One region of the Thalassotalea sp. PLHSN55 genome, then DNA from elsewhere that is predicted to be linked to it. Evidence: riboswitches for the same ligand, from Rfam matches in the RefSeq annotation. Region 1 holds a riboswitch; the other holds the start of a gene.

Evidence for each region. Region 1 has a riboswitch for cobalamin ahead of cobO (cob(I)yrinic acid a,c-diamide adenosyltransferase). Riboswitches for the same ligand answer to the same signal wherever they lie in the genome.
Region 2: it holds a riboswitch for cobalamin, as region 1 does, so the genes downstream of both, ACRRSQ_RS04680 (TonB-dependent receptor domain-containing protein) here and cobO (cob(I)yrinic acid a,c-diamide adenosyltransferase) in region 1, are expected to answer to the same signal.

Annotation. Positions count from the first base shown of each region.
Region 1 is NZ_JBPDIH010000007.1:251,342-256,286, reverse strand. It holds gene ACRRSQ_RS15180 (threonine/serine ThrE exporter family protein) at 1-55, shown strand, start outside; gene ACRRSQ_RS15175 (TetR/AcrR family transcriptional regulator) at 80-760, shown strand; gene ACRRSQ_RS15170 (M13 family metallopeptidase) at 981-3,041, shown strand; adenosylcobalamin-variant (AdoCbl-variant) riboswitch at 3,176-3,255, shown strand; gene cobO (cob(I)yrinic acid a,c-diamide adenosyltransferase) at 3,401-4,012, shown strand; gene ACRRSQ_RS15160 (YeiH family protein) at 4,079-4,945, opposite strand, start outside.
Region 2 is NZ_JBPDIH010000002.1:346,190-351,134, forward strand. It holds gene ACRRSQ_RS04675 (dipeptidase) at 1-1,004, shown strand, start outside; gene ACRRSQ_RS04680 (TonB-dependent receptor domain-containing protein) at 1,108-2,943, opposite strand; cobalamin riboswitch at 3,001-3,134, opposite strand; gene ACRRSQ_RS04685 (cobalamin-binding protein) at 3,161-4,021, opposite strand; gene ACRRSQ_RS04690 (cobyric acid synthase) at 4,018-4,945, opposite strand, start outside.

The DNA of each region.
Region 1 (4,945 bases):
AGTGGCAGGATTAATTTTTTCTAATGTTGCATTACCGAGTAGAAAAACACTTTAATATACATAAATTAACTTAGCGCTAATGATGAATAACACCGATAAAAATAAAAACAGCAGTGAAAAAAGCCATAACAAAAGCATTGGTAAAAGCAATGAAAAAACCAAGGCTAAGTATCATCACGGCAGCTTGCAAAGTACCTTAGTGAGTGCCGCAACTAAGATGATTGAAGCAGATGGCATCGACAACTTATCACTTAGAAAATTAGCGCTTAGTGTCGGTGTTTCAAGAACCGCTGCTTATCATCACTTTACCGATAAAAACGACCTATTGTGCGCAGTTGCCGCGCAAGGTTTTATGGCGTGGAAAGCAATTGAAGAGCAAGTATTTAACGATCAATCATTAAGCAATGAACAACGCTATCGCCAGTTTTTCATGCGTTACATTCAGTTTGCCGCCGAAAATCCGTCGGTTTACGATTTAATGTTCGGCCGCACTATTTGGAAAGATGCCACCAGTACACAATCGCTACGAGACGCCGCCTACCCGAGTTTTCAATACCAAGTTGAAATGACCAAAACTTGGCAGCAACAAGGTATTTTGCCCGCTGATGAAAACTCATTACGTTTAGCACAAGTCACTTGGGGCACTATGCACGGCATTGCCCGTTTACTTATCGACGGAATATACGCAGACAGCCACAATATTGATGAAATGTGTGAATGTGCCCTCAACCTTTTTCTCAATCAAAGTAAAAGCCAATAACCACAAGCGTAAAAATCTTTGTACAACCAAGTCCCTAGCAAATGTAAATAGATGTAAACAGATGTTGCTAGCGCTGGCAATTACATTGCACACTCCTTACTATTTAAACGTTTCGACATCTACCTAAATTCGCTTAGCACAATCATTAGCGAACTAGACACAAAAGCTAGATGTTTTATTAATTAACAATAACAACGACAAATAAACAAGTGGGAATATCATGAAAACATTGATCACCGGTGCACTTTGTTCATCGCTGCTACTTGTGGCTGGCTGTAATACAACAGAACAAGCGCCACAAGCACAAATTCAACCTGTTAAAAAAGCGTTAGTTTCTGGTATTGAAAAAGCTAACATGGACATGAGTGTTCGTCCGCAAGATAACTTTTATCGCTACATTAATGGTGGCTGGTTAAACGCCACAGAAATTCCGGGCGATAAAACGGCCGTCGGTTCTTTTTATGACTTACGTGACGATGCTGATGATGCGGTAAAAGCAATTATTGAAGAGTTAGCAGGTCAAACAAACTTAGTTGAAGGTAGCGACGAACAAAAAGTGGCTGACCTATTTCGTTCATTTATGAACAGTGAAGCGCGCAACCAAGCAGGTACGACGCCAATTCAATTTATTTTTGACGATATCAACCAACTCAAAAACAAAGATCAATTAGCCAGTTTTTTTGGTAAATATCAAGCCGCAGGTGTGAATAACCCACTAGCGTTTTACATTAACGTTGATGCCAAAGATTCATCTCGTTACGCCACGCATATTTGGCAAAGTGGTTTAGGCTTGCCAGATCGTGATTATTACTTTAATGAAGCTGAGCGCTTTGTAAACATGCGCGAGGGTTATTTAGCACATATCGAAAATATGTTTAACCTTGCCGGCGTTAAAGACGGTAAAGCTGCTGCAGAAACTATTCTAGCAATGGAAACTGAGCTCGCGGGTTACCACTGGACTCGTGTACAAAGTCGTGATAGCGAAAAGCGTTACAATAAATTCCAAGTGAGCCAATTAGCTGAATTAGCAGGCGACTTTAATTGGTCAGCTTACCTTGATGCTCAAGGCGTGGCTAAGCAAAAAGACATTATTATTAACCAACCTGATTTCATTGAAGGTTTTGGTAAAGTTTTCGCTAAATCTTCTTTAGCTGACTGGCAAACTTACTTAACGTTTCATACCTTAAGTGCCTATGCGGTTTATTTAACTGAAGAAATTGATAATGAGAATTTTGATTTCTATTCAAAACAGCTCAATGGTCGCCAAGAGCAACGCCCACAATGGAAGCGCGGTGTAAGTGTTGTTAATAATAACCTAGGTGAAGTTATTGGGAAAATCTACGTAGGTCGTCATTTTAAACCTGAAGCGAAAACTCGCATGAGTCAGTTGGTGGAAAATTTGCGTAGCGCTTATGGCGCAAGCATTGACGAGCTTGAGTGGATGGGCACAGACACCAAAGCTGCAGCGCATGTGAAATTAGCGGCATTTACTCCTAAAATTGGTTACCCAGATAAGTGGCAGGATTACTCAAAATTAACGATTTCAGCAGATGATTTAGTTGGCAACATTGTCCGCTCTGGCATGGTGGGTCATCACAAAGAAGTTGAAAAATTAGGTGGTCCAATTCAAGATTGGGAATGGGGTATGACACCACAAACCGTTAATGCTTATTACAACCCAACCGTGAATGAAATTGTATTTCCTGCAGCAATATTACAACCACCATTTTTCAATATGGCAGCAGATGACGCAGTAAATTACGGCGGCATTGGCGCGGTAATTGGCCATGAAATGGGCCACGGTTTTGATGACCAAGGCAGTAAGTACGATGCCGACGGCAACCTAAGAAATTGGTGGACAGAGCAAGACTTAGCAGAATTTGCTAAGCGCACCCAAATACTTGTTGAGCAATACGCGGGTTACGAAGTATTTGAAGGTTTACATGTTAATGGTGAGCTAACCTTAGGCGAAAACATTGGTGATTTATCAGGTGTTACTATCGCATATAAAGCCTATAAAGCCTCTTTAAATGGTCAAGAAGCACCAATTATCGACGGTTTAACTGGCGATCAACGTTTCTTTATGGGTTACGCGCAAATCTGGCGTTCAAAATTTGTAGAGAAGGCGATGCGCAACCGCGTGGCAACTGACCCACATTCACCGGGTGAATTTAGAGCCTTAGGTTCTTTATCAAACATGAATGAATTCTACCAAGCCTTTGACGTAAAAGAAGGTGATGCCATGTATATTGCCCCTGAGAAACGCGTAAAAATTTGGTAATTAAGCACTAGGTTTTATCGTTAATCGCAATGTAAAAAGGGCCAACAGGCCCTTTTTTATCAAACAATTTTTATTGTTTTGCGCTGCTATTAACGACAAGGTAAACTGGTGCAGTTTAATTGCCGTTAAAGAATTCGGTGATTGACTCGCAGGGGAAAATGGTGAAAGTCCATTGCTGTTCCCGCAACTGTAAAGCCAGAGTACCTGCCGCCAAAAGCTAAGCTAAATGACTAAGCTAAAAAACAATTAGATTAAATAGATATTCGTGCGGGAAAACACGAAGAGTGTCTGAATCAAAATGGTCCAGCGCACTACTTTCGCTCCTACATTGGTATCCTTAAAATATTAAGGCTCCTCTTATGACAGACAAAAAATCTCTTTCTAGTGAAGAAAAGCACCAACAACGCATGCAAAAGCTCAAAGACAAAATTGATGCAAAAGTTGACTCAGCAACCGAAGAACGCGGCATACTTATTGTTATTACTGGTAACGGTAAAGGCAAGTCAACGTCGGGTTTTGGTACAGTAACTCGTGCGGTTGGCCACGGTTTAACCGCTGGCGTTGCGCAATTTATTAAAGGCCAGTGGGATAGCGGCGAACGTAACTTATTAGAAAAAAATGGCGTAACTTTTCACGTAATGAATACCGGCTTTACTTGGAATACCCAAGATAAAAGTAAAGATATTGCTGCTGCAACCGCGGTTTGGGCTGAAGCTAAGAAAATGTTAGCCGACGATAGCATTGATCTGGTTTTATTAGATGAACTGACTTACATGTTGTCGTACAAATATCTAGATTTAGACGACGTGCTAGACGCAATAACTAATCGCCCAGTTAACCAGCATGTGGTTGTAACGGGGCGTGCTTGTCATCGTTCATTACTTGATATTGCCGACACCATCAGCGAAGTTCAACCAACGCGCCACGCCTTTAATGCTGGCATTAAAGCGCAAAAAGGCATTGATTGGTAACTAACTGAAAAGTCGAACGTTACACACCTTAAGGTTCGACTTTTTCTGAAACTATGATTGTCTTGTCTATAAGCAATACAAAACGCCCAAGATGATCAACACCGCAAAAAATAGCGTTTCGCAGGTCAGTAAAAATATCGGTTTCCAGCCAACCGACAGCACTTGAGCTAACGAGGTTTTAATACCTATTGCGACCATAGCAATGACAAGAAACCATTGAGATAATATTTTAATCACATCAACCAAAGCGGTTGGTAACAGTCCTAAATTATTCACTAACGCCAAGACAAAAAACACCACTAAAAAGCTTGGTATAAAGCTGCTAACGCCTTTCTTGCTACTTTGTCCTTGCCCTTTGAATAGCCAAAAAATGATCATCACAATCGGCAATAATAAAGCAACACGCATTAGCTTAATATACATCGCAATATCGCCAGTGGTTTCTGAAACCGAATAACCGGCACCTGCAACTTGGGCAACATCGTGAATAGCGCCGCCAAGAAATACGCCTGCAAGTTGATCTGATAAACCTAGCGTAGTTACCACAATCGGGTAAAAAATCATCGCCATCGTGCCGAGCGCGGTAATACTGACAACGGTTAATGCAAAAAACTTTTCAAACTGCGCGTTTTTAGGCAATACCGTTGATATAGCCGCTGCCGCAGATACGCCACATATTGCCACTGCGCCACCCGATAACACACCAAACGAGGTCGGTAATGACAATAATCGAGCAAGCACAACCGCAAAGCCCATAGAAACTATCATAGATGCAATAATCAACAATGGTGCTTCAAAGCCTAAAGACATGACATCAGCAAAGGCTATTCGCACTCCCACTAAAGCCACTGCCATTCTCAGCAGCGCGGTTGAACAAAATGCAATACCCGATTGTAGCTTTGGCGAGTGAAATAAAAAATGCAATGCCAAGCC
Region 2 (4,945 bases), on a different contig from region 1:
GACTTGAATTGTACATTTACATGGCTGAAGAGTCTGATTGGCAACCGCTGCGCGACTTTGTAAAACAACACGATTTACCACAAACGAATATCACACTTGATGCTGAATACCCAGTCGTTACCGCCGAAAAAGGTTATGGCACCATTAGCGTAAGTTTTGCTAATGCACAGGTTATGTCAAAGCATGCTTATATTAGTCGTTTTACCGGTGGCGCATTTGCCAGCCAAATTCCTGAAGATGCAAAAGTTGTGATCAGCAATGCCAATTATGGCTTGTTAGAAAAACTGATAGCGAGAATGACCCAATTCCCAGAAGTGAGCTTCGATCTGAACATGGTCGATACTGATCTCACCATTACCGCCCTCGGTAAATCAGCTCATTCTTCAAAACCTGAGTATGGCGTTAATGCCATCACACATATTGCGAATTTACTCGCTTTTGAGCGCTGGCCAAATAATGCTGAAGGCGCGTTAGTTAATTTTATTAATGATAACTTAGGCATAGGTTTATACGGTGAAAAGTTTGGAGATATCGCTTACCAAGACGACTTTATGGGGAGAATGACCGTCTCTGCAACGTTATTAAAACAAGTTGAACAAGGTATTGAACTGACGATAAATGTTCGTCGACCACAAGGCAAAACAGCAGAGCAACTTACCGATGAAATTAATGCCGCGATTATTAACTGGCAAAGTAAACATAAAGTCAGTTTACTAGCTAGCCATAATAAAATTGGCGATCCTTGGCTATTAACCGATGCGCCGCACATTCCAACCTTGCTCTCCGTATTTTCTCATTACACAGGGATTGAAAATGCTCAACCAATTGCCATTGGTGGCGGCACCAATTCCCGTTTATTTCCAAATGCAGTAAGTTTTGGTCCGTCAATGCCAAATGTTGCATACACTGGGCATTCGGAATATGAATTTATTACCATGGAACAGTTTGTTTTAAACTTAAAAATGTATACCGCAGTCTTGGTTGAGTTAGCGAGTAAAAACTAATCTTTGTCTAGACTTGTAGCAATAAATAAAAAAACCAGCAACTGACATTGCTGGTTTTTTATTGTTTTTTGCTTCTATCTAAGCGAATAAAACACTAATTTTTTTAGAAAGTATACGTACCGGTCAACTGAAAGTTAGTTCCGTCAGCGGTATAATTGGTTGCTGTTTCATACTCTTTGTCAAACAAGTTATTGATCTTAGCGATTACCAGTAAATTCTCAGTTGCTTGGTAATCAACTGAAACGTCAAGGGTAATATACTTTTCTAACGTTGCGCCACTAGAGTCAAGACTAGAACCACGGTAATTCAACGCACCATTGGCTTTTAGGTCTTGCCATTGGTAACTGGCAGTATAATTAGCGGTTACTTTCGGACGACGATGCAATTGCTCACCGGTTTGTTTATCTTCAGTGCGAGTGTAAGCTAAAGCGACTTTTTGAGAGAAATCGTCAATATCTACTCGTAAGGTAGCTTCTGCACCTTCAATACCCGCTTTAGCGATATTGGCAGGTTTCCAGTTACCGCTGGCATCAGGCGCCCACGCAATTAAGTTTTCTACATCAGAGTTGTAAACCGCAAATTCAAAAGCGCCATTTTCAAACTGGTTTTTAACTAAAAATTCAGTACTTTCAATGCTTTCAGGTAATAAATCTGGGTTACCTTGACCAGGCCAATATAAATCGTTAAATGTTGGCGCTTTAAAGCCAGTACCTCGGTTTAAACTCACTAATAAATTTTCATCGACTTGATAGCCAAATGACACGTTATAAGTATTCTCACCACTTAAGCCAGATACTTCATCACGACGTACCGCACCTTCAAATAAAAATTGTGCCATTTGATGGCGTGCTTGTACAAATGCCGCACGCGTAATGCGCTCGTCTTTGTCCCAGCTGCTGTTGTTACCAGAGACTTGCTCATCATACCAATCAAAACCCGCGGTTAAGCTAGAAGCATCGCTAAAGCTATACTGACTCACTAATGAAAATTGGTCACGTTCAGTAGCAATAAAAGCAGCATCGTCTTTTTGGCCTGAAATGAAGTTAGCGCCTTCGTCTTGGCTAGTTGATAAAGATACTTCGGTGAAGAAATTTTCAACTTGGTATTGGCTGCCTACTTTTATCGAGTAGTTTTCATAGTCTTGTTCATTAGCGCCACCCCATTTAGGATCGTACTCTGAACCACCTTCTTCATAGCGAGAGACTAACTGAAACGATAATTCTTCAGATACTTGGCTTTTACCCACTAAACCAACTGAACGACGGTCGTAACCATCATCATCATCTTCATAAGTATTCGCGGTAAAACCGTCACTTTCTTCCATTGAAGCTGATAAGGTCAATGAGTGTTGCTCGTTGCCTAAACCTACTGCTCCTTCTGTTTTCCAAAAGCCATGGCTTCCCGTACCCGCCGAGACATAACCTTCACCTGAGGTAAGTTGCTTGGTAAATATTTGAATAACACCGCCAATTGCATCAGAACCCCAAAGCGCTGCACGCGGCCCTTTAACAATCTCAATACGCTCAATTAAACCAATAGACATCGCAGCAAAGTTAGTTGTGCCTAAAGTTGCAGAGCCGACACGCACGCCATCAACTAATACCAAGGTATGATCACTGTTAGTTCCGCGCATAAATACTGAGCTAGCTTGCCCAGCGCCGCCTTGGCTGACCACACTAATACCAGCAATAGTTTCTAATAAATCAGTAATATTTTGTGGTTGAATAAACTCAATATCTTGCTGAGAAATAACCTCAGTTGCCGATAACGACAAGAATTTATCTTGTTGCGTACGGTTTGCCGTTACCACAATATTTTCCATATCGTCTGTAGGCGTTGGAGCAGCTAATGCTGCACTTGAAAATACTACACTTGTTAATGCCAAATAAATTGGCGATTTTTTCATTTTTTTAGTTTGTACTAATTGTTTAGTTGTCATATTACCTCGTCTTAAAGTGCCCTCCGCACTTTATTGATCACCAGAAATTAAACACTGGCGATAATGAAGCAAGCTGTAGGCTGTCGGACTTATGCTCTCGATCAAGCAATTACCGTTGCGGGGGCAGTAGCAAATTTTCATTGCTTTCCCCTAAAGCTCGCCAAATAAAAGCAGAGTATTTCTGCTCGTTACGTTTTAATGCACTCTCTATTAGCTTTTAGCGATGCGCATCAATTTTTTCACACATATCTTCAACACCCGATAATAACCGTGTACTAAATCTATGCAGCAAATCTGCATTGACGTGAACAAAATGATTATTTTTCACGGCTGGAATTTCAGGCCATTGTTGCCAATTAACCACAGGTTGCACTTTTTTCGATTTTTCGTCTGGAATAATAATGATCTCTGGTTGAGCAACAATGACGTTTTCAATACCCACTTTTGGATATTGCGTTGGATTTTCACCAAAAACATTATCCCCCTGACAAATACCAAGCAGCTGACTCAACCAGGTGTCGTCGTTAATTGTCATCATAGGTTCAGGCCACAATTGGTAAAAAACCTTAGTTGAGCTTTTTCCGACTTGGCTGGTGCGAATTTGCTGTAACTTTTGCTCAAAGTGCTGCGCGACTTTTTTTGCTTGCTCTTCACGCGCGGTTAACTCGCCAAAATAGCGTATTTCTTTGGCGACATCTGCTACATTTTTAGGGTGGCTAAAAACCACGTTTAAGCCTAAACGCTGCATTTGTTCAATATCGCTTTGCTGATTACCTGTCGTCCAAGCAATCACTAAATCAGGTTTTAGCGCCAATATTTTTTCCATTTTTACGCCATGGTAACCACCAACACGTTCAATACTCAGCGCCTCCTCGGGAAAGTCTGAATACTCAACTGCGCCAACTATTTGTTTGCCTGCGCCAATATCAAACAGCATTTCAACAATATGAGGCGCCATGGCAATAATGCGCATATTTTGCTTTTGCTCATCACTGTCATTATCACCTGCGTGAACACTAGCAACCTGACTCACCAACAATAACGCGGTAAACACTATCGAGTTAAAAACTTTATTCATATCGGTGCCTTTTTTAATAGTGACTTATTTAATGTACCTTGTTGAATCACTTCGGTAATTTTTTCAATATCAAGGTATTGCTGACAAACACTGGCTAAACGCTCAAGCTGAATTTCACGATGTTCATCAAGGTCAATATGCTCGGTTATGCCATTATCTTTATCTACCCAATGTAAAATAAGCTCAGTAGCTTCGCGGCTATCAAACAGTCCATGCAAATAAGTTCCAATAATTTGCCCGTCTTGCGATACAACACCATCGGTCGTTAAGTTATCCGCGTCACATGCAGTGTCGACACTTAATTGAAGCTCGCTCAGCAGTGGCGAAGCTAATGCAGCACCTGAAGAACGTCCACAATGAATTTCATAACCTTTCACCTGACATGATTTGCCGGCTACGGTCATGGTGGCATGCGCCTTTGTTAAGGTTTTATCCGCGCTTAACACGGTAGTGATATCTAAAAAGCCTAAACCATCAACCCCCACTTTTGCCTGCGTTGAACTCGACTCAATACCTAAAGGGTCGAAAATTTTATTGCCCAACATTTGATAGCCACCACAAATACCAAGTACTTTGCCGCCGTAACGTAAATGGCGCTGAATTTGCTCTTGCCATCCTTGGGCTTTAACAAAGGCTAAATCCTCAATAACATTTTTGCTGCCGGGTAAAATAATTAAGTCACAATCGGGTATGCGCTCGCCTACGCGCACATAAGTTAAGTTGATATGCTGATGCAGCCTTAACGCGTCAAAATCGGTATGATTACTAATATGAGGTAATAACGGCACCGCAATATTGATAATGCGCGCATCCGACTCTGTGGTAAGTTTATTATCGATGGCAATAGCATCTTCAGCATCAAGCGCTAAATCGTGCAAATACGGTAAAACGCCAAGAACCGGCTTACCGGTTTTTTCTTCTAGC